DNA from 3 places in the Pseudescherichia sp. genome. Region 3 is predicted to be linked to each of the others. Evidence: predicted binding sites of a transcription regulator. Region 3 holds the regulator's gene; each other region holds the start of a gene.
What was found. Region 3 encodes Fur, which represses iron uptake genes when iron is present. Its sites were predicted from a motif close to ATAATAATGAGAACNACTATCAA; they were not measured.

Region 1 (7,695 bases), on a different contig from region 3:
TATTAAGGGCCTGCCACTAAGCGTGATGTGGCATCAGGGAAATACGAATATATACGTTAAAGCAATGCTGGATATGCTTGCGGAAAATAGCGAGGAGCTGACTCGTGGGTTATAAAAAAGTAAGGCCTTACATATTAAGAAAAGATAATTTCCTAACTTCTGCATCAGGGTTTTCGCGCTCTACCGCTGCCAAAAAGCCAGCAAAGTTCTGATTGAACAGGGTTAGATTGTGGTAGAACTGCATTTGGCTCTCTCCCCCCTCAGTAAGATATATGACGCACCACTTACGCCTGTTGTTTATCGTTGTATAGCCTGGTTTAACCTGAGTTATTTTAGAGAGTTCAATTTTATGATTGATGTTGTTGTTGATCTCATATAAAAACGTGTCGTCATAATAGTATTCTGCCCTGGAGGACCCGCCAAAATACGAAGGGTTGGAGGATATTTTTTTCATTCCATTTTCATCTGAAATGATGCGTTTTGGTTGGCGAAGGGTGCGGGTGAAAAGCGTTATCAGAGTAAACAACACAACGATGGGCAGAATTATCAGTAAAATATTAATTGCTTCCTGCATGTACTGTCTCCTCAATTAACTCATGGTAATAGTCACAGATGGTTACTGCGCTGTCAACGTTGGCCCACATTAAGATTAACTACTTGAAATATTTGTCCAGTGGATCGTGGTGCCTGTATTTTCTGACAAAAAAGAGCCAGTAGACAAAACCAATGACTGCACCGAGCCCGGCATAGGTCACCATCAGATTTTTACGCACCCTAAGAAGATCTGTAAAGGAGTATACGCCTTTCCATATGTCGATAATGCTTGCGTTTATCACCAGATCCAGAAACAGAGCAAGAAGAGGTAGCGCAATGGCATAGGCCGCCATGAGATAGATAAGTGCCCATATCCTGTACCTGGTATTGATGTGCATGTTTCGCCTCCTTGTCTGAATGACAACGATGATAAGGTGTCACCTAGTCGCTATGACCACGCCTTGTTTTGGATAACCACTCTGTATCCGTCTGGATCAACAAATGTCCTGCCGTTAACATCCCAGTAGGGATTAAGGGAATTTACCACGTTGAATCCGGCTTCGACCATTCTTGCGCAGGTGCTTTCCCACTCTTCTTTATGAGGATAATAGAGAACAAGCAGATCCTCTTCCGTTTGCGAAGGTTGAATGGGATGGTACTGACAAACGGTGAACTCGATGTGCCAGGATATCTCATCACGCCCCAACATCATTCCATTGAAACCATCATGATCGTTGAACTCAGCGATCTTTTGCAAATACAGGCCTTGGCTGTACATCAGAAACGATCTTTCAAGGTTTGATACGGGTCTGGCAATACGCATGTGAGTAAACATCCAGAGATCTCCTGCCGACGGGGCGTAATTGAATTTTGAAAATCACTCTGAGTTTACATCTCATTATGCCGTTAATTTGTCGATAAGAGCGGTCATGCTGATATGAAGTTAATAGGGTGAATGGGTATTTTTGCTGAGTAATGTGAGGTCAAAACTGACGGTAAATGCCCTTGCAACATCTTCCCCGTATTTCAAACCGGCGTATGCCGAGGCGTATCGCACTGCCGCCCGCGTTGCAGGCGGCAGAGACTATCAGAACAAGACCGAGTAGTTCAGGCCGAAAGTACGACCGCGACCTTTATAGGTATAGAGATTCTCAGCGCCGTAGGTTGGGCTGTACAGACCCGGTGCGCGCTGTCCCCATGCGGTGGTGTAATCTTCATCCAACAGGTTTTCTATGCTAAAGCTCAGCTTGCCCACCGGCAGAAGGTAACTGCCTAATAGATCAACAGTATTATAACCGTCAATGTGCTTACCGGCATCATCGGACAAATCAAACGTCTGCGTACTTTGCAGACGCAGCGTCCAGTCGCCCGGCGCCCAGGTAACCCATGCGCTCATTTTGGATGGGCTGGCGCTGTCTACCGTCAGCTTTTCCCATTTCCCGTCGACGCGAGTTTGCGATTTGATGACGTTAAAGTTTGTGCCCGTGCTCCACGCGCTGTCGGTAAAGAAATAGTCGACCTGGCCTTCAACGCCGTAGATGCGACGCTTGTCGTCTTCAACGTTGATGGTCATGTCGTTTTTGTTGATGTTGATGGTTTTGTCGGAGAGCGAGTAGTAACCGGCAATTTGCGTGCGCAGGTTGTCCCCAGTGTAGCGCCAGCCCAGCTCATAAGCATCAACTTTAATACCGTCGAGTTTTGAGTCGTTAACGTTAACGCTGTTGACCAGGCGATAATGGCCGTTCACCAGCTGATAGGTGCCGGAGCCATAATATTTTGCCAGATCCGGGATCTCAAACCCCTGGGAGAAGTTGAACCATAGCTGCTGACGCTCGGTCAGATGACCCAAAATGCCGGCGTTAAAGAGCAGATTGTTGTAGTCGGTTTTTCCGCCTGGTACAGCGTCAGCGGAGGTGGCTCTTCCCGTGGCAATGGCCTGTTGTTGGGCATAGCCAACAAAATCATCGACCCGGTTCTCCGTGTACTGATAGCGCACGCCGCCGCTGAGGGTGATAGCGGAGAAGTCATAGCTGGTTTGCAGGAAGGGGGCGAGGTTGGTGATGCTATAGCCCGGATAGCGGCCAACGTTATACGCGTCATCCAGCTTCATGCCACCGCTGGCAGCTGCTTTGCTGAGGTCGAAAAATTGCTGATTGGCGTCAAAGACTTCATGCTCGGCATCAACACCCCACGTCAGGGACAAAGCATCCAGTGGTGTGCTGTTGAGAGTGAGTTTACCGCCGTAGAAGTCGGTTTTCTGCTGTGAGGCTCCAATGCTGGTTACCCGGCCGCCTGAAAGGGTAGGGAAGGGGTAGAAGGTCAGGCTTTCATCACGGTAATAAATTTGTGCGACCAGATCCTGTCCCCAGAAATCGGTGTTGGAGTATTGCAGGTTGATCAGGTGGCGTTCGGTACCGGGAATGCGGTCGGAGTCGAGATTGTTCTTGTTGTAAGCATTACCAGAACCGGTTACCGCCGAAAAGTTCTCACCAAGATAGAGGCCGTGCTTACCGTCGGATTCACTATTGTAATACTGGGTGGTGAGCTGCAGCTGCTGGTGGTCGTCGATATTTAGCGTGCCGGTGCCCATCACGTCCAGACGGTCAGAATATTGCAAACCGGTCTGGGTGTTATCAATATTCACCTCGTTGCCTTTGCCATCGTACCAGCCACCAAAGCGCTGATAAGCGACCGACAGCCGCCCTGACGCATTGTCATTGCCGCCGCTGACCGCCGCCGCGATGTTCTCATCATTATCGTTATGGCTGTTGAAGCCCGATTTCATGCCGGTCTGAAATTCGACTTCCGTTTCCGGTTGGCCCTTTTTAGTGACAATATTGATTAAGCCGCCGGTACTGCCGCCGCCGTAGAGGGAGGTTGCGCCGGAGATAACTTCAATACGGGTAATATTAAACGGATCGATAGAATCGAGCTGGCGGCTATCGCTGCGCGAGGAGTTTAAACGCACGCCGTCGACCATTACCATCATAGAGCGACCACGCATATTCATACCGTAGTTGGTACGCCCCTGACTGCTGACATCCATACCGGGAATCAACTGCGCCAGCACCTCCTTGAGCTCTTTACCGCCCTGAACCTGCTGTTCAATTTCAGCCTGCTCTACGACCCAGGTCGTCTGTGCCATATCGGTAATGCTGTGGTTTGTACGGCTGGCGGCCACAACCATCGACTCTTCTTTTTGTCCCTCAGCCGAGGCATGAGTGGCTAGCATCATTAATAAACATGGGCTTAGCGCCCAAGAACAACGCGGTTTCATTATTATGATCATCCTGATTTTTCGAGGTATCGGTGGCCTTAAGGCCATTAATCGCAACGTCATCGCCCTCTGGTTTGAGAGTGATTATCAAAATGATATGAATTATCATTACATTGTAAACAGATAATGTTAAAAAATGTTTCTTTAATGGCATGATCTAAATAGGGTTTTTGGAGAGGCGTATAGGTCGTCGTCATCATGAGAGCTGGATGACGCCGCGACACCAAAACCCAATGGGGGCTGCAAAATAATGAACGGAGCAGGTAGGGTTAACAGCAGGAATACTTAGATCCCAAGTGCATCACGAATGACAGTTTCCATTTTCTCTGGCGTGGTGAACGGTGCAAAACGCTTGAGCGGTTTGCCGTCGCGCCCAATCAGAAATTTAGTGAAGTTCCACTTGATCCGTCGACCCAGCACGCCGGGCAATTGGTCTTTCAGGTAACGAAACACCGGATGGGTAGCGGCGCCGTTGACCTCCACTTTCTCGAACATCGGGAAGCTCACACCGTAGTTGCTGTGGCAGGTCCGGGCGATCTCATCAGGGCCGCCAGGTTCCTGGGAACCAAACTGGTTGCAGGGGAAGCCAAGCACCATCAGTCCCTGGGCGGCATACTTTTTGTAGAGCGCTTCAAGGCCAGCGTACTGTGGGGTGAAGCCACAATGGCTGGCGGTATTTACCACCAGAACCACTTTGCCAGCGTAGTCGGCCATCGAGATGGGCTGACCCCGCAGACTGGTGGCTGTAAGTTGATGAAAGGTGCTCATGTCGGGATCCTCAGAGCAAAATAAGTTTTGCATTAACATTGCCACTTAGTTCATTGCTGTAAAGTCGAACAAAAATTAGCAAATAGGCGGCCTTTAACCAGCTCACTATTTATTAACATACCTTGATGTTAGTAGTGTCCGCTACTGGCGCATATCAAGCTTGCTTCGGTTCTAATAGGCTAGCTAAGAGCATAACTGACTGAATATAAAGTTCCCATCTACTTATATTATAATCAATTCAATGGGTTATCCTGGGCCATGTCTTGTAGGATCAATTCGTCAAGGGCGGTCATTGACTCCCTTCGTTCCGCAAGGAGTACGGTTTTGTCCAAATCCGAAAGGTGTGAGCCAGGTGTGGGCAAGGAACTAGCTGTGGCCTCGTACCAGTGATAAAAAAGATCATTGCCAGTGAATTTTGTAGCTTGTGCCTTTTGTGCTAAGGCTAACTTTATATGCGCAGCGATAACCGGATTAACCTCAGAATATGTAAACCGCGAAGATGGATGGTTCACTACAGCTACCGGTAAACTACCAGCAAGTGACCTAATACGGTTGCCGTTACGTTTGCTGAAACATACAAACAAATCCGGTGCCAACACCGATATGACGTTCGTAAACGCACTCTCACTGCGATCCCAGGCGCTTTGGGATGGTGCAATACGCCTGTCTTTTATGAATTCCTGCAAGAAGTTGTAGTAAGCGACGCTACTCCAAAATTCTCTTCTTTGCTTATATGAGAAGCTCTGTCTAACGTCCTGAATTGCAGACATTATTTTTGTGAAATGCATATGCCGTCGAAGCTTACTGGTTGCCCTTGGGTGTTTCTCCCCCAAAGCAAGAGCCTTAATGATCTCCGGAGTGACAGTGGGGCGTTCATACTGCTTATCGCCATAGTGAGATTCGCACACTAAGAGTATGCGCAAGCCGCGAAAACCTTTCTCATAATTGGAGCCTATCCAGGGTGCAAAGCGGACAGTACTTTTACTCATTATTGTCCTCGGCTATTTTTGAAAGCAGTACCTTTGATGCTTCTAAGATATCTGGATTATTATCTCCAGAAAATTGATATCGTGATAAATTCAATATTTAACAGACCTGCCTGAATGCTTTAAATTTTACAGCAAGATAGAACTCCTGCTACTATACCCCCCTACAGTATAGGAGGGCGTATGCCACACTCACCTGAAGATAAAAAACGCATCCTTACCCGTGTTCGCCGCATTCGTGGCCAGGTCGACGCCCTTGAGCGGGCGCTGGAGTCGGGCGAACCTTGCATCGCAATACTGCAACAGATCGCCGCCGTGCGCGGGGCTGCTAACGGCTTGATGGGCGAGATGGTCGAAATTCACCTCAAAGATGAACTGGTCAGCGGCGAGACAACGCCCGACCAGCGCGCGGTAAGAATGGCAGAAGTCGGCCATCTTCTGCGCTCTTATCTAAAATAAAACAGTACTGTTCACATAAGGGAAGAGAGTCTATGAAATCACGTGCGGCTGTTGCCTTTGGGCCGGGTCAACCACTGAAAATTGTTGAAATCGACGTAGCGCCACCGAAAAAAGGTGAGGTGCTGGTTAAGATCACCCACACCGGCGTCTGCCACACCGATGCGTTCACCCTCTCAGGGGACGATCCGGAAGGCGTCTTTCCGGCGGTGCTTGGCCATGAAGGCGGCGGCGTAGTCGTGGAAGTGGGCGAGGGCGTGACCAGCCTGAAGCCTGGCGACCACGTCATTCCTCTCTATACCGCCGAATGCGGCGAGTGTAAGTTCTGTAAATCCGGCAAGACCAACCTCTGCCAGGCCGTGCGCGCCACCCAGGGCAAAGGCCTGATGCCGGACGGCACCACCCGTTTCTCCTACAACGGCGAGCCGATCTATCACTACATGGGCACCAGCACCTTCAGCGAATATACCGTCTGCGCGGAGATCTCGCTGGCGAAGGTCAACCCGCAGGCACCGCTGGATAAAGTCTGTCTGCTGGGCTGCGGCGTTACCACCGGTATCGGCGCGGTGCACAACACGGCGAAGGTAAAAGAGGGCGATAACGTGGCGGTCTTCGGCCTCGGCGGTATCGGTCTGGCGGTGATCCAGGGTGCCGTGCAGGCGAAAGCCGGACGCATTATTGCCGTGGATACCAACCCGGAGAAGTTCAAGCTGGCAGGCGAGATGGGCGCAACCGACTTTATCAACCCGAACGACTACGATAAGCCGGTTCAGGATGTCATCGTCGAGCTGACCGACGGCGGCGTAGAGTTCAGCTTCGAATGTATCGGCAACGTTAACGTCATGCGCGCGGCGCTGGAGTGCTGCCACAAGGGCTGGGGTGAGAGCGTGATCATCGGCGTCGCTGGCGCAGGTCAGGAGATCCGCACCCGTCCGTTCCAGCTGGTGACCGGGCGCGTCTGGCGCGGCTCCGCCTTTGGCGGCGTGAAGGGCCGTACCCAGCTGCCGGGCATGGTTGAAGATGCGATGGCAGGTAAGATCAACCTCGATCCGTTCATTACCCACCGTCTGCCGTTGGAACAGATCAACGAAGCCTTTGATCTGATGCACGAGGGCAAATCCATCCGTACCGTTATCCACTTCGGCGATAACTGATCCCACTGCCGGCGGTTTAGCCGCCGGCAGCATAATTAATGTGCGAATCTGTGACCGAGTTGGCGCTTTTAGACATAAGATAAATCTTATGGCTGCCGATGACTATCTGACAGGCGTGTAATTACGCATCTTACAATAAGAGAGTCGATAGCCATGGATAAAACAGCAGCGATGCACAAACCGCAGACAGTTGGCTTTTTACATCATATCCGCTTAGTACCCCTTTTCTCCGCCATCCTCGGCGGTATCCTTCTGCTTTTTGCCTTGAGCTCAGGGCTGGCAGGCTACTTCCTGATGCAGGCCGATAGCGACCAGCAGGACGTCACCGCCGAAATTCAGATCCGTATGGGACTGTCGAATAGCTCGAATCACCTGCGCACTGCCCGTATCAACATGATCCATGCCGGGGCGGCCAGCCGCATCGCGGAGATGGATGACATGAAACTCAATATCGCCGAGGCGGAGAAGCGTATTGGTCAGTCGCAGGAGGGCTTCAATGCCTACATGAACCGCAGCGTGA
Region 2 (7,695 bases), on a different contig from region 3:
GGTAGCCGAGTGGCATTCCCTACTACAGTGGCTAAGTTTTTTGATACAGGCTCGGTTATTTATAGCATCATTGATATTCAAAGCCTGATTTGCGCGGCGCTGATTTTTACCATGATGTTTTATTATCCGCTGCGCATGCTGGTTAATCCCCGCTATGGTCGGACGCTGTGGCGAAAAAGCATCAAACCTTTTTTGTCGCGGCGAAAAAGAAATTTCACTTTAGGTTGGCTACTGACATTAACCTTTTTTCTTATCGTCGTCTGCTCACCTTATCAGTCTGACTATATAGCTGGCTATCTGGTCCCGGTCATCTTTATTCTATTTACTTTAGGTATCGGAAAGCTAAGCCCACCGTTAATTGGTCTGAGCTGGGCATTTACCGCCCTGATGCTGCTCGCCAACAATCAAAATTTCTTGCAGGGCGTCTATACCGAATACTCGATGGCCTTCGTGCTGTCGGTACTGATCTCCTTTACCATTTGTATTCTCTATATGGCTGCTATTTATCGGCGCAGCGAGTGGCTTAAGCGGGCATGGAAGGCGCAGGCGCTCACCGATCCGCTTACCGGCCTGCCGAATTTGCGCGCGCTTGAACAGCAGCTGGAGAAGCATACCCACCGAGTGGTCTGCTGCCTACACATCAGCAATTTGGAGTTTCTTAGTCGCCACTACGGCATGATGATGCGCGTTCAGTGCAAGCGCAGCATCACTCGTGAGCTGCAGCCGCTGCTGATGAGAAATGAGAAGGTGTACCAGCTACCGGGAAGCGAGCTGCTGCTGCTGCTCAACGGCGCCGAACCGACGGCGCGGCTTCAGCATATGGTGGACTACCTCAGCGGAAGAAAAATTTTCTGGCATCACACCGCAATGGATATCGAATTTGGTGCCTCCTGGGGAATTATCGAAGGCGCTGGGGAGATCTTTCACCAGACGCTAGGGCAGCTGAGCTGGCTCTCCGAGCAGGCCTGTTCAACCTCGCACGTGCTGGCCCTGACCCAGAGTCTTGAAACCGTATGCGACCACACTACCGAGCGCGTGCTGCTGCTTAACCGCGTGAAACGTGCGCTGGAGGAGGAGGGGCTGCTGCTCTATGCCCAGCCGATCCAGAACGCGGACGGGGTGGGGTACCATGAGGTGCTGACCCGCCTCTCCGTGGAGGGTGAAATTCTGACGCCTGACCGTTTTCTGCCGGTCATTGCCCAGTTTAACCTGAGTATTCGCTTTGATATGCAGGTATTGGAGACGCTGCTGCGCTGGCTGCGCGCGCATCCGGTTCCTGGTACCCAGGCGCGATTCTCCGTTAACCTGATGCCGCTGACCCTGATGCAAAAGGAGTCGGCCACGCAGATTATGGCCCTGTTTAAAAGCTATGGCGTTGCGCCTCAGTGCGTGATTATTGAGATAACCGAAGAGCAGGCTTTTTCCAATTCGGAGACCAGCATGCACAACATTCAGCGCCTGCAAAACTACGGTTTCAAGATTGCAATCGATGATTTTGGTACCGGCTACGCTAACTTTGAGCGCCTGAAGCGCCTGCATGCTGACATCGTGAAGATCGACGGCTGCTTCGTGAAGGATATTCTCACCGACTCTCTGGACGCGATGATCGTGAAGTCCATCTGCTTTATGGCGAAAGCCAAATCCCTGACGGTAGTGGCGGAGTATGTAGAGACCGAAGAGCAGCGCGATCTGCTGCTCTCGCTGGGGGTGGACTATCTGCAGGGCTATCTGTTGGGTAAACCCGAGAAGCTAGCGGACTAGGCATAAAAAAACCGGGGCAGGCCCCGGTTTTGCTCGCGAGTGATATCTATCTTACAGCACAAGCGCAGCGATAGAAGCAGACAGCACGCTGACCAGCGTAGAGCCGTAGACCAGTTTCAGGCCGAAGCGTGATACCACGTTACCTTGCTCTTCGTTCAAACCTTTAATGGCGCCTGCAATAATGCCGATAGAGGAGAAGTTAGCAAAGGAGACGAGGAACACGGAGAGGATCCCTTCCGCACGCGGTGACAGGGTGCTGGCGATCTTCTGCAGGTCCATCATGGCAACGAATTCGTTAGAGACCAGTTTGGTCGCCATAATACTGCCTACCTGCAGCGCTTCGCCGGCCGGTACGCCCATTACCCATGCAACCGGGTAGAAGATGTAGCCCAGAATGCCCTGGAAGGAGATGCCCAGCACGGCGGCGAACAGGGCGTTGAGGCCAGAGATGAGCGCGATAAAGCCGATCAGCATGGCAGCAACGATAATCGCCACCTTGAAGCCTGCCAGGATATACTCACCCAGCATCTCAAAGAAGCTCTGGCCTTCGTGCAGGTTAGCCATCTGCAGGTTCTCTTCGCTCTCATCCACGCGGTACGGGTTAATCAGCGACAGAACAATAAAGGTGCTGAACATGTTGAGAACCAGCGCCGCAACGACGTATTTTGGTTCCAGCATGGTCATGTACGCGCCAACGATTGACATGGAGACGGTGGACATCGCCGTAGCTGCCATCGTGTACATGCGGTTGCGCGACATTTTGCCGAGGATATCTTTATAGGCGATAAAGTTTTCTGACTGCCCCAGAATCAGCGAGCTTACCGCGTTAAACGACTCCAGTTTGCCCATGCCGTTAACTTTTGACAGCACGGTACCGATAGCGCGGATCACAATCGGCAGAACGCGAATGTGCTGCAGGATACCGATCAGCGCAGAGATAAAGACGATAGGGCAGAGCACTTTCAGGAAGAAGAATGCCAGACCTTCATCGTTCATTTTACCAAAGACGAAGTTGGTCCCTTCGTTGGCAAAGCCGAGCAGTTTTTCAAACATCTCGGAGAAGCCACGCACGAAGCCCTGGCCGACGTCGGAGTTCAGGAAGAACCAGGCGAGTAAGACTTCAATAACCAAAAGCTGAACAACGAAACGAATACGAATTTTCTTGCGATCGCTGCTGACCAGCAAGGCCAGAAGCGCCACAACGGCAAGCGCCAAAACAAAGTGAAGAACGCGGGACATACTTTTTGCTCCAAACATGAGGCAGGTTTAGTTTTCGTGCACATTCTATGAAACAAGAGTAAATAAAACGAGATCAAATACACACTATCGTAATGTCCTGTGACGAGACTCAAAAATAGTGATCAAAGATACAATTTTGTTATGTTAATAAAAGAAGTGTAAAACCCATTTACGCTGCTAAACTGTAACACATCGGGTTACTTACCCACGCACTATCGCTCTTTTCCTGTCCTTCACTCCGTTAATCGGTTTTATCTATCGAAGAAATCCACCCAAGCGAACTTGATAATCATTCGCATTTTGCTAGCATGAAACATAGCAAAGGCTATATTAGAGGCAAAAATGAACGATAGCAGCGTTGAAAGTAGTAGCGGGCGTACAGCGCGAAAGCTTCGGTTCGCATTGATGGGACCGGCCTTTGTGGCGGCGATTGGCTACATCGATCCCGGTAATTTTGCTACCAATATTCAGGCCGGCGCCAGTTTCGGCTATAAGCTGCTATGGGTTGTTGTATGGGCTAACCTGATGGCGATGCTGATCCAGGTGCTCTCCGCCAAGCTAGGGATTGCAACAGGCAAAAACCTTGCTGAGCATATCCGCGATCGCTATCCACGGCCGGTAGTCTGGTTCTACTGGGTGCAGGCGGAAATCATCGCTATGGCTACCGATCTGGCGGAGTTCATCGGGGCGGCAATTGGTTTTAAGCTTATTCTCGGCGTGTCGCTGCTGCAGGGGGCGGTGCTGACCGGGATTGCCACCTTCCTGATCCTGATGCTGCAGCGTCGCGGCGATAAGCCGCTGGAGAAAGTGATTGGCGGTCTGCTACTCTTTGTCGCGGCTGCGTACGTTGTAGAGCTCATCTTCTCCCAGCCTAAGCTGGTGGATCTGGGCAAAGGGATGCTGATCCCCAGCCTGCCGACCACCGAAGCGGTGTTTCTGGCTGCGGGCGTGCTGGGGGCAACCATTATGCCGCACGTCATCTATCTGCACTCCTCGCTCACCCAGAATCTGCACAGCGGATCGCGCAAAGAGCGCTACTCAGCAACCAAGTGGGACGTGGCAATTGCCATGACCATTGCCGGCTTCGTTAACCTGGCGATGATGGCAACGGCCGCCGCTGCGTTTCATTTTAGCGGCCATACCGGCGTTGCTGACCTGGATCAGGCCTACCTTACCCTTGAACCGTTGTTAAGCCATGCGGCAGCGACCATCTTTGGTCTGAGCCTGGTCGCGGCAGGACTCTCCTCTACGGTAGTGGGGACGCTGGCCGGGCAGGTCGTGATGCAGGGGTTTGTCCGCTTTAGCATTCCGCTGTGGCTACGTCGGTCTATCACCATGCTGCCGTCGTTTATTGTGATCCTGATGGGACTGGATCCGACGCGTATTCTGGTGATGAGCCAGGTACTGCTTAGCTTCGGTATCGCGCTGGCGCTGGTGCCGCTGCTGATCTTTACCAGCAACGGTAAGCTGATGGGCGAGCTGGTCAATACCCGACTGGTAAAACGCCTCGGCTGGGTGATTGTGGGTCTGGTGGTAGGCCTTAACCTGTGGTTGCTGATAGGGATGGCGCTGGGACTGTAATGTGGGAGTAACGCCGGGTGGCGGCTGCGCTTATCAGGCCTACGGAGAGTAGACTCGAGCAAGCGCAGCGCCGCCGGGCAAGATTAATGGTGATGGCCGTGTCCATGACCGCGTCCCGGGCCACGACGGTCGCTGCGATCGTGCCAGCCTTCGCGATAGCCGCGCTCATAGGCTTTACGGTTGTCCCAGCCACGATGGTAGCCGCGATCGTGTGGACGCCAGCGGTTATCACGCCACTGATAGTGACGGTGCCAGTAGTCCCGGTCGCGCCAGTCTCGGCCATCCCAGTAGTGGCCCCGATCGTCCCGGTCGCCAATCTGTAGTTTTATAGACGGTAGCAGTGTGATCTCACCGGCGTGGGCGACCAGCGGGGCTGTAGTAGCCATTAACAGTGCTGCCAGAATAAGTGACCTGAACATAAAAATTTCCTCCACGAGCGGGCCACGATGGCCTGTAAGCAAATATTACGAGACGTAAAGACCCGTAGCATCGGCTTAACTCCTAATTCGTGGAGGGCAGCACTTTTTGTTAAAAAAGAGTTAATCCGTGCCGTTCAGAATCGCATCGATGATGGCACACTCCTGCTCGGTAAAGTGGCGGTTAGCCAGCATGCCCGCCGCATCGTCCAGTTGGGCAATTTTACTTGCACCAATCAGCACCGAGGTGACTCTGTCCCCGCGCAGCACCCACGCCAGCGCCATCTGGGAGAGCTTCTGCCCGCGCCCCTGGGCCAGAGCATTAAGCTTACGCACCTTCTCTAGCTTCTCATCGGTAAGCTGATCCGGGTTGAGGAAGCGGCTGCCGCTGGCGGCCCGCGAATCGGCCGGAATGCCGTTCAGGTAGCGGTCTGTTAGCTGACCACCCGCCAGCGGTGAAAAGGCAATGCTGCCGACCCCTCTCTCTGCCAGCAGATCCAGCAGCTCATCCTCGACCCAGCGCTCAAACATCGAGTATTTCGGCTGATGGATCAGGCAGGGGGTGCCCAGGTCATCAAGGATAGCGATGGCCTCACGGGCCAGATCCGCCGGGTAGTTAGACAGGCCGACGTAGAGCGCTTTCCCCTGGCGCACGATATGGTCTAGCGCGCGCATGGTCTCTTTTAGCGGCGTATGCGGATCCGGGCGGTGATGATAGAAGATATCGACATACTCAAGGCCCATCCGGCGCAGGCTCTGATCGAGGCTGGCAATAAGATACTTGCGTGATCCCCAGTCGCCGTAGGGGCCGTCCCACATGGTATACCCGGCCTTCGAGGAGATAATCAGCTCGTCGCGGTAAGGCAAAAAGTCTTCCCGCAGAATGCGGCCAAAGTTGCTTTCGGCAGAGCCAGGGGGCGGGCCGTAGTTATTGGCAAGATCAAAGTGGGTTATACCCAAATCAAAGGCGTGGCGTAGCAGCTGGCGGCTGGTCTCCACCAGGGTGGCGTCGCCAAAGTTATGCCACAGCCCCAGCGATATGGCCGGCAGCCTGATGCCGCTTTCGCCGCAGCGGCGATACTCCATTGCCTGATAGCGCTCAGGATTAGCCTGATAAACCATGCAGTTATCCTCTCTGTTCTGTAAAACAAAAGACATTACACCGGAAGGGCTCAGGAAACCCGCCCGGGGATTAATCTTTGCGACGTGGCGCAATCATCAGCGGTTTTCCCGCCAGCAGCAGCCACGCGGGGAGCATCACGATGCATAGCAGCGGCAGCAGAGTGGTATCCGGCACAACCGCGGCCGCCATAAACAGGCTCAGCCAGCCGTCGCGGGTCACGACAAGCACCAGACCGAGAATGGCGCACGACACGGTAATGGCTGCCGGTACGGCTTCAACATGCTCATGCAGCATCAGCCCCAGCGCCACCGCGACGAAGACCGCCGGGAAGATGCGTCCGCCGCGAAAGCCGCAGGCGGCGGCCACCACCAGTGCAGCAAGCTTCACTACCGCAAACAGCAGGTAGTCGCTGACGGTAAAGGTCTGGCTGAACGCCAGCTGCTGCATCTCGCTTAGCCCCTTAAACAGGGTGATATGACCACCGATAATGCCAAGAATGCCGAGGAGAAAGCCGCCGATGCCGAGGATCAACACTGGGTTACGCAGCCGGTGCATCACCTGATGCAGGCGCGGCAGGCACCACACCGCGATCATCCCCAGCGCAATGGCGATGGCGGCCACGACTGCACCGCTGAAGATATCTACCAGCTGCATCTGCCCGTAGTGAGCAATCGGCAGCGAGAAGTGCGGATGGAAGAAGAGGCTGGTGGTCAGCGCACCCGCGGCGGCGGACATCAGCGGGGCAAAAAGGCGATCCCACAGCGGGACATCACTGTTCCCTCCCAGGGTCTGAGAGAAGATCAGCGCCGCCGCGACCGGGGTACCGAAGAGTGCGCCGATAGTGCCGGCCGAGGCCAGAACCGTCCAGTCCAGGGCCGTCACCCGGGGAAAGAGACGTGCGCCTACCGCAACCGCCAGGGCGATATTGACCACCATGATAGGGTGCTCAGGCCCAAGGCTGACGCCCCCCGCCAGGCCAATAATCAGCGCGCAGAGCAGGCCGGGGAGGGTAGAGGTGGCCACCGGCGCGCCAATCAGCGGCTCGGTCGCCGGATCCGGCCCACCGTGACCGGTGCTGTAGCGCAGCACCAGCCCAACGACCACGCCGGTCAGGGTCAGCATGAGCAGCGTCCAGAAGGGCGAGTCCAGGGGGATGCCCAGCTTTGCTGGCAGGCTGGACCAGAGAATTGATTGCAGCACGGAGGCGACTTTCATCACCACCACCAGCACAACGCTCGACGCGATGCCAATAATCAGCGCGGGAAGCGACAGCAACAGCATGGTTCTGGCTCGCGGATGGAGCATGATGATTTCCTTCTGCTTTCACTAAAGTGCACCATTGCACGGTTCGCCTGGCGGCGTCGACACAAATGATGCGGAAAGAGTAAAGTTATTCTGTGATGAAGCTCTATAATCCCTCAGCACTCGTGCTATGGTCGTTGTTGTTACAGCGCCTTGAATTTACAGTGTGCCAAAGATTTATTCTGACTTTAGCGGAGCCGTAAAAGAATGACAAAGTATGCTTTAGTAGGAGACGTAGGCGGCACCAATGCGCGTTTAGCGCTATGCGATGTC
Region 3 (7,695 bases):
GGCCTCGAAAAGGCCACCTTTATCGGCCACTCTATGGGCGGCAAGGCGGTAATGGCGCTTACCGCGCTTGCCCCAGAACGGATCGATCGGCTGGTTGCTATTGATATTGCCCCGGTTGACTATCAGGTACGTCGTCATGACGAGATTTTTGCCGCTATCAAGGCGGTGACGGCTGCAGGGGCCACCAGCCGCCAGCAGGCCGCTGCGCTGATGCGTCAGACCCTGCATGAAGAGGGCGTTATTCAGTTTCTTCTGAAATCGTTCATTGACGGTGAGTGGCGCTTCAACGTGCCGGTTCTGTGGGACCGCTATGAAGAGATTATTGGCTGGCAGACCGTACCGGCCTGGGATCGCCCGGCGCTGTTTGTCCGCGGTGGCCAGTCGCCCTACGTCACCGAGGCACATCGCGATGCGCTGCTGGCCCAGTTCCCGCAGGCACGGGCGCATGTGATTGCCGGAGCCGGTCACTGGGTGCATGCTGAAAAGCCCGAGGCGGTGCTGCGGGCGATCCGCCGCTATCTGGCAAACGATGCGGGCTGATTAAAAACCCGGCGACCGGACGCGGCAGGGCTTACGGTCGTTGGCGTCCCTGCTCTGCTGATGTATGATGGCGCGCTAATCGCACAGGGTTACCCTGGCAGCCTGTTTTCCCCGACGTCACCCTAAATCATGGCAAAAGAACAAACGGACCGTACGACACTAGATCTGTTCGCGAACGAGCGTCGCCCGGGACGACCGAAAACGAATCCGCTTTCGCGTGACGAACAGCTACGCATCAACAAGCGCAACCAGCTTAAACGCGATAAAGTTCGCGGACTTAAGCGCGTCGAGCTGAAGATGAACGCTGACGCCGTTGAGGCGCTCAATGCGCTGGCCGATGCCCGGCAGATGAGCCGCAGCGAGCTGATCGAAGAGCTGCTGCTCACCCAGCTCCAGGCCCTGCATCGCCAGGGCGACGTCTGAAAATCTCGTCAAATCACACTTTCATGTAGCACAGAGTGCAGTCCGAACGATTACGAATTTCGCGTATGGCTCTGTTCTGCTATTATTGCCCTTATCCGTGGGCTGTGCTCCACCACCATATTATTAAGTTTCAAGAGGTTATTTTACTCATGGCAATTACAGGCATTTTTTTCGGTAGCGACACCGGTAACACCGAAAATATCGCGAAGATGATCCAGAAGCAGCTTGGTAAAGAGATTGCCGACGTGCATGACATTGCCAAGAGCAGCAAAGAAGATCTGGAAGGCTATGATATCCTGCTGCTGGGCATCCCGACCTGGTACTATGGTGAAGCGCAGTGCGACTGGGACGACTTCTTCCCAACCCTGGAAGAGGTGGATTTCAACGGTAAGCTGGTGGCGCTGTTCGGCTGCGGCGATCAGGAGGACTATGCAGAGTACTTCTGTGATGCACTCGGCACCATTCGTGATATCATTGAACCCAACGGTGCAACTATCGTAGGTCACTGGCCAACCGCGGGTTATCATTTTGAAGCGTCTAAAGGCCTGGCCGATGACGACCACTTCGTCGGACTTGCTATTGACGAAGATCGTCAGCCGGAGCTGACCGCCGAGCGCGTTGAGAAGTGGGTCAAGCAGATCTCTGAAGAGCTACACCTGGACGAGATCGTTAACGCCTGATGTTAACGGCGTGGCCTTCGTGCTGCGCCGCTATTGATAGATAAAAGCAATAGAAATAATTGCTACAATTTTTTAACTTTCGCGTACATACCTGTACAATATCCCCTGGTCAAACGGGTCGCGCAACGATTGTTTGTTGGCGAGGCCACGTTTTATACGCATACTTTACTTGAGGACTTGTAGTTTTCATTTAGAAGTGGCAATTCTATAATGAGACGCATTTACTCAAGGTCATTCTCATTAACTTCCGCCTCGGAAGTGGATCGATTAGCAACAGGACAGACTCCGCATGACTGACAATAACACCGCATTAAAGAAGGCCGGCTTGAAAGTCACGCTTCCTCGTTTAAAAATTCTGGAAGTGCTTCAGGGACCGGATAACCATCATGTCAGTGCGGAAGACTTATACAAGCGACTGATCGATATGGGCGAGGAAATTGGTCTGGCTACCGTGTATCGCGTGCTCAACCAGTTTGATGATGCCGGGATCGTGACCCGTCATAACTTTGAAGGCGGCAAATCCGTTTTCGAACTGACTCAGCAGCATCACCACGATCATCTGATCTGCCTCGACTGTGGCAAAGTGATCGAATTTAGCGATGACTCTATCGAAGCTCGCCAGCGTGAAATCGCCACTAAGCATGGCATCCGCCTGACGAACCACAGCCTCTATCTCTATGGTCACTGTGCCGAAGGCGACTGCCGTGAAAATGAACACGCGCATGAAACGACGCCGCGTAAGCTGTGATTGAAACGGTAACAAAAAACGGGCCACCTTAGGGTGGCCCTTTTTTATGGGAAGAGCGAGACCGTAGGCCGGGCAAACGCAGTGCCGCCCGGCATTGCAGCGTCAACATAATAACGCCCGGTGGCGCTTCGCTTACGCGGGCCTACAAACCCACACTGTGCCCAACGGGCGAAAAAGCATCTCCCGTTACCAGCAAACAAACCCGCCATCGACCAGCAGATCTACACCGGTGCAGAACGATGAGGCATCCGCGGCAAGAAAAATCGCCGGGCCCGCCATCTCTTCAACCTTTGCCATACGCTGCATCGGCGTCTGGCTCTCAAACGATTTTGTCTGATGCACCATCTCTGGACGGGTGTTCATTGGCGTCGCCGTGTAGCCTGGGCTAATCGTGTTGACGCGGATATTTTTCTCCGCCCACTCCATCGCCAGGCTTTTGCTTAAGTGGATCACCCCCGCCTTAGAGCAGTTGTAGTGAGCCTGCTCCAGACCCCGGTTAACAATCACCCCTGACATAGAGGCGATATTAATGATCGAGCCACCGCCGCTCTCCAGCATCAGCTCCGCCTCGGCTTTGCAGCTGTTCCAGACGCCGGTGAGGTTGATATCGATCACCCGCTGCCACTGATCGGGCTCCATCTCCAGCGCCGGATTGGCGTTGGCAATCCCGGCGGCGTTGAGCGCCACATCAAGGCGGCCAAACTGCGTCTTCACTTCAGCGATGGCAGCGCGCAGATGGGCGATATCGCGTACGTCGCCGGTATAAGCAAAGGCGCTGCCGCCCATCTCCTGAATAGTGCTCACGGTGTCCGCCAGGCCACCGTCCTCACGCAGATCGAAGCAGGCCACCTTCGCCCCCGCGCTGGCAAAACCGTAAGCAATCATTTGACCAATACCGCTGCCTGCCCCGGTAACAAACGCGACGCGATCGCTTAAATCAAACAGTCTTTGGGAAAAATATTTATCCATGATTTCACTCCAAAATGTGTTACGACATGATCAAGCCGCCATCCACGTTGATGGTTTGTCCTGTAATGTAGGCCGCGTCCTCGGACGCCAGAAATGCCACCAGCCCGGCAACGTCGGCAGGTTTGCCCGCCCGCTTAAGGGGGATCCCCTGCACCCATTCATCCATGAGTTCGCCTTTTTTATACTGCTTCTCTGGCGTACTCAGGATCTCGCCCCAGACACGGTCGTTGTAGTCCCACATATTGGTCTCGATGATCCCTGGGCAGAACGCGTTAACCGTAATGTTGTGCTGGGCCAGCTCAAGGGCGAGGCTTTGGGTAATGCCAATCACACCCATTTTGCTGGCGGCGTAGTGCGGGGTGTAGATAAAGCCAACGCGCCCCTGCCCGGAGGAGGTGTTAATCAGACGTCCGCTCTGCTGTTTGACCATATACTTTGCGGCTTCGCGGCAGCATAGCCATACGCCGGTGGTATTCACGTTGAGGACGTTATCGAACTCCTGACGCGTCATTTTATCGAAGCGGTCGATAGTGATAATGCCGGCGTTTTGGATAGAGACATCAATAGTGCCAAAGGTATGATGCGCGAGCCTGTAAAGCTCGGTGACCTGCTCTTCATTGGTGACATCGGCAACGAAGGAGATGATATTTTCATGGTACTCCTCTCTCAGTCGCTCTGCGGTCTCTGTGACCTCTTCTGAGTGATCCGATAGCACCAAATTCGCCCCCGCATCAGCAAATTTTCTGGCGATACCCTCACCGATGCCTTTGGCGGCCCCGGTAATGACGACCGTTTTATTTTCGAATACATAGCCCATACTTCCCTCCTCGCCCGCTATTCAGAATTTGTGTAGGGTTCTTTCGACGGCTTGTTGCCACTCCCGCCAGCGTTTTTGTAAACGGCCATGACGCTCCATGTTGGGGCGAAATTCGCTATGCGGGTAAAGGTACGGTTTCAGCTCATCGAGTGAGAGTTGCCCCACGGCTTTGCGCGCTAAGAGTGCCGCCCCGATAGCTGACAGTTCAGGCACGTCGCTGCGCATAACCGGGCAACCCAGCAGGTCTGACTGATACTGCATCAGCCAGTCATTTTTAGTCGGACCGCCATCCACCATTAACGCGGTCAGCGTAAAATCGTTGTGCTGCCGCATGGCGGTAACCACATCGGCGATCTGGTAGGTGATGGCCTCCAACGCCGCCCGGATGAGGTGCGCGCGTTTTACGCCACGGCTCAGGCCGCAGATCACCCCACGGGCATTTTCATCCCACCAGGGCGCACCGAGTCCCGTCAGCGCCGGAACAAAATAGACGCCAAGCGTTGATTCAACCGAAGCCGGGAGTGAGTTCAGCTCAGCCGCCAGCTCGGCCTCGGGCAGTTCGCTCAGGCCCGTGCTGTCCGCCATCCACGCCACGCCGTCACCGGTATGGGGGATGTTCCCCTCCAGGCCGTAGATCAGCTGCTCGCCATCATGCCAGGCAAGGGTGGTTGCCAGAGCTTGGATGTTGCACTGGGCTGAGGTGACCGGGGCCATCACCGATGAGCCCGTGCCGTAGGTCGCCTTGACGCAGCCCGCCTCCCCTAGCGCGTGGCCGAACAAGGCGGCGTGCGAGTCGCCCACCATCGACATAATCGGGATGCCGTCAGGAATGCCCGCTACGTTTTTGGTGTAGCCGAAAAGGCCGCTGGAGGGTTTAATCTCCGGCAGCGCGGCCGCCGGGATCTGGAAGATATCCAGCATCTCCGGGCTCCAGCGTCCGCTTTGCAGATCGAGGAGCTGGGTACGGGCGGCGTTAGAGTAGTCGCAGTAGAAGCTTTCGCCAGCGGTCAGGTTCCAGAGCAGCCAGCTGTCGATGGTACCAAGGCAAATGTCACCGTTGGCCGCCAGCGCCTGGCCGTTTGGCGCCGACTCGATGAGCCAGCGCATCTTGGATCCGGAGAAGAGCGGCGCGACTGGCAGACCGGTGACGGCTTTAATCGTCTGCTCTTTATTATCGCGACGCAGCGCATCGCAAAAATCCGCCGTGCGCGAGCATTGCCAGCTGATAGCCGCGTGCAGCGGCGTGCCGTTGCTGCGGTACCAGCCTATCGCCGTCTCGCGCTGGTTGCTGATGGCCAGCGCCACTACGTTTTCAGCCCCTACCGCGGCAACTGCTTGCGCGATGACCTTCACGGAGGCCTCCACCAGCGCGGTGCCTGACTGTTCCACCCACCCCTCGCGAGGCGTCTGGATAGATAGCGGCTGGTTAAATTTAACGATTACCTTGCCCGCTGCGTCCAGGGCCACGGCCTTGGCGTTGGTCGTACCCTCGTCGAGGGCAATAATAATATTTTTGTGCGAAGACATAGGTTTCTCCGGAAAGGTGAACCTTCCATGAATATATATTCAACACTGATTATTTATTTCGTACACGATAGCGAGGATTGCTTTGCGCATCTACAGGCAAACGCAACAAATGCGTAGGTCATCACAAATCACTCAATCACGCTGGACAACTCAACAGCAGAGACGCTAGTATTATTGAATATAAAGTCATGCGTGAATATATATTCTGAGCACCTCAGAGAGTCTATTCACTCACGGTCAGGGAAACTTGGATCAACAGCCAGGCGTCCATTTTTTTGAACCAACCTGAATATATATTCAGTGTCGCATAATAATTCGGAGGAGTTCGATGAATCCGTTCTTACTTTCTGTACCCGAACTTGAAAACAAAGCCCGCGCGGTGCGCCGCCACATCATCTCCCTGAATGCCAACAGCCCCGCTGGCGGCCATACCGGGGCCGATCTCTCTCAGGTGGAGCTGCTCACCGCGCTCTATTTTCGCGTACTCGACTGCGCAGCCAACCGCCTGGACGATGAAGAGCGGGATATCTACATCCAGTCCAAAGGCCATGCCGTAGGCTGCTACTACTGCGTCCTCGCCGAAGCGGGCTATTTCCCGGTGGAGTGGCTCGCAACCTATCAGCACGCCAACTCTCACCTTCCAGGCCACCCGGTTAAGCAAAAAACCCCGGGGATCGAGTTGAATACCGGCGCGCTGGGGCATGGTTTCCCGGTGGCCGTCGGTCTGGCACTGGCGGCTAAACGCAGCAACAGCAAACGCCGTATTTTCCTGATCACTGGCGATGGCGAACTGGCGGAAGGCAGTAACTGGGAAGCGGCGATGGTCGCGGCCCATTACAAGCTGGATAACCTGGTCATTATCAATGACAAAAATGGCCTGCAGCTGGCGGGGGCGACCAAAGACATTATGTGCACCGATCCGCTGGACGAAAAATGGCGTGCCTTCGGCATGGAGGTAACCGAGTGCCAGGGCAACGATATGGCTTCCGTGGTCAATGCGCTGGAGAACCTGCCTCAGACCGGAAAACCTAACGTCATTATTGCCCATACCACCAAGGGTGCAGGCGTCTCCTTTATCGCCGGCAAGCCGGAATGGCACCACCGCGTACCTAAGGGTGACGAAATCGGGCTGGCGATGCGCGAACTGAACGATCTGATCGAAGAGGGCATGAAAAGTGAGTAATTCAGAACATCTTGCAAACGTGATGGTTGAAGCTTTTATTGATGCTGTCGAGAGAGGCGTCGACCTGGTGCCCGTGGTGGCCGACTCAACGTCAACCGCCAAGATCTCGCCCTTTATAAAACAGTATCCGGATCGGATTGTTAACGTTGGGATCGCCGAGCAGACCCTGGTAGGCGCGGCCGCCGGATTGGCGCTGGGCGGGAAAATCGCCGTCACCTGTAATGCCGCGCCCTTTCTGATTTCGCGCGCCAACGAGCAGGTTAAGGTCGATATCTGTTACAACAATACTAACGTCAAGCTGTTTGGCCTGAACGCCGGGGCCAGCTATGGCCCGCTGGCCAGCACCCACCACTCTATCGATGATATCTCCGTGATGCGCGGCTTCGGTAATATCCAGATCTTTGCCCCCTCCTCACCGCTGGAGTGCCGCCAGATTATTGAGTATGCCCTGGAGCATGTCGGCCCGGTCTATATCCGCATGGACGGTAAAGCGTTACCTGAGCTGCATGATGACAAGTACAAGTTTGTGCCCGGTGCGGTAGATGTGCTGCGCGAAGGCGATGACGTCGCGCTGGTCGCGATGGGCTCTACCGTTCATGAAGCCGTTGATGCCGCCGAACAGCTGGCGGAACAGGGCATTTCAGCCAGCGTCATTAACGTTCCCTCTATTCGCCCCTTAGATCGCGACGCGCTGTTCGCCGCTTTACAAAAGAGTAAACACATCATCAGCGTTGAAGAGCACAACGTGAATGGCGGCGTGGGCAGCATCGTTGCGGAAGTGCTGGCAGAAAACGGTCATGGGGCAGTG

Region 1: RTX96_RS03885 (TonB-dependent siderophore receptor) is a predicted target of Fur. The motif match lies at 3,886-3,908, and genes of this name have one in related genera.
Region 2: RTX96_RS02520 (Nramp family divalent metal transporter) is a predicted target of Fur. The motif match lies at 3,283-3,305, and genes of this name have one in related genera.

What each region holds. Positions count from the first base shown of each region.
Region 1 covers NZ_DAMBWA010000002.1:289,806-297,500, reverse strand. The annotation lists gene RTX96_RS03905 (LysR family transcriptional regulator) at 1-115, shown strand, start outside; gene RTX96_RS03900 (hypothetical protein) at 128-574, opposite strand; gene RTX96_RS03895 (hypothetical protein) at 654-932, opposite strand; gene RTX96_RS03890 (VOC family protein) at 983-1,369, opposite strand; gene RTX96_RS03885 (TonB-dependent siderophore receptor) at 1,622-3,811, opposite strand; gene RTX96_RS03880 (glutathione peroxidase) at 4,097-4,579, opposite strand; gene RTX96_RS03875 (hypothetical protein) at 4,813-5,568, opposite strand; gene RTX96_RS03870 (metal/formaldehyde-sensitive transcriptional repressor) at 5,749-6,024, shown strand; gene RTX96_RS03865 (S-(hydroxymethyl)glutathione dehydrogenase/class III alcohol dehydrogenase) at 6,057-7,175, shown strand; gene RTX96_RS03860 (methyl-accepting chemotaxis protein) at 7,329-7,695, shown strand, end outside.
Region 2 covers NZ_DAMBWA010000001.1:538,882-546,576, reverse strand. The annotation lists gene RTX96_RS02530 (EAL domain-containing protein) at 1-1,761, shown strand, start outside; gene RTX96_RS02525 (NupC/NupG family nucleoside CNT transporter) at 1,813-3,000, opposite strand; gene RTX96_RS02520 (Nramp family divalent metal transporter) at 3,343-4,581, shown strand; gene RTX96_RS02515 (DUF2502 domain-containing protein) at 4,665-5,000, opposite strand; gene mgrA (L-glyceraldehyde 3-phosphate reductase) at 5,121-6,119, opposite strand; gene RTX96_RS02505 (ion channel protein) at 6,190-7,425, opposite strand; gene glk (glucokinase) at 7,630-7,695, shown strand, end outside.
Region 3 covers NZ_DAMBWA010000007.1:51,946-59,640, forward strand. The annotation lists gene ybfF (esterase) at 1-540, shown strand, start outside; gene ybfE (LexA regulated protein) at 670-963, shown strand; gene fldA (flavodoxin FldA) at 1,113-1,643, shown strand; gene fur (ferric iron uptake transcriptional regulator) at 1,933-2,391, shown strand; gene RTX96_RS11175 (SDR family oxidoreductase) at 2,578-3,360, opposite strand; gene RTX96_RS11180 (SDR family oxidoreductase) at 3,380-4,177, opposite strand; gene RTX96_RS11185 (FGGY-family carbohydrate kinase) at 4,199-5,704, opposite strand; gene RTX96_RS11190 (transketolase) at 6,033-6,887, shown strand; gene RTX96_RS11195 (transketolase C-terminal domain-containing protein) at 6,880-7,695, shown strand, end outside.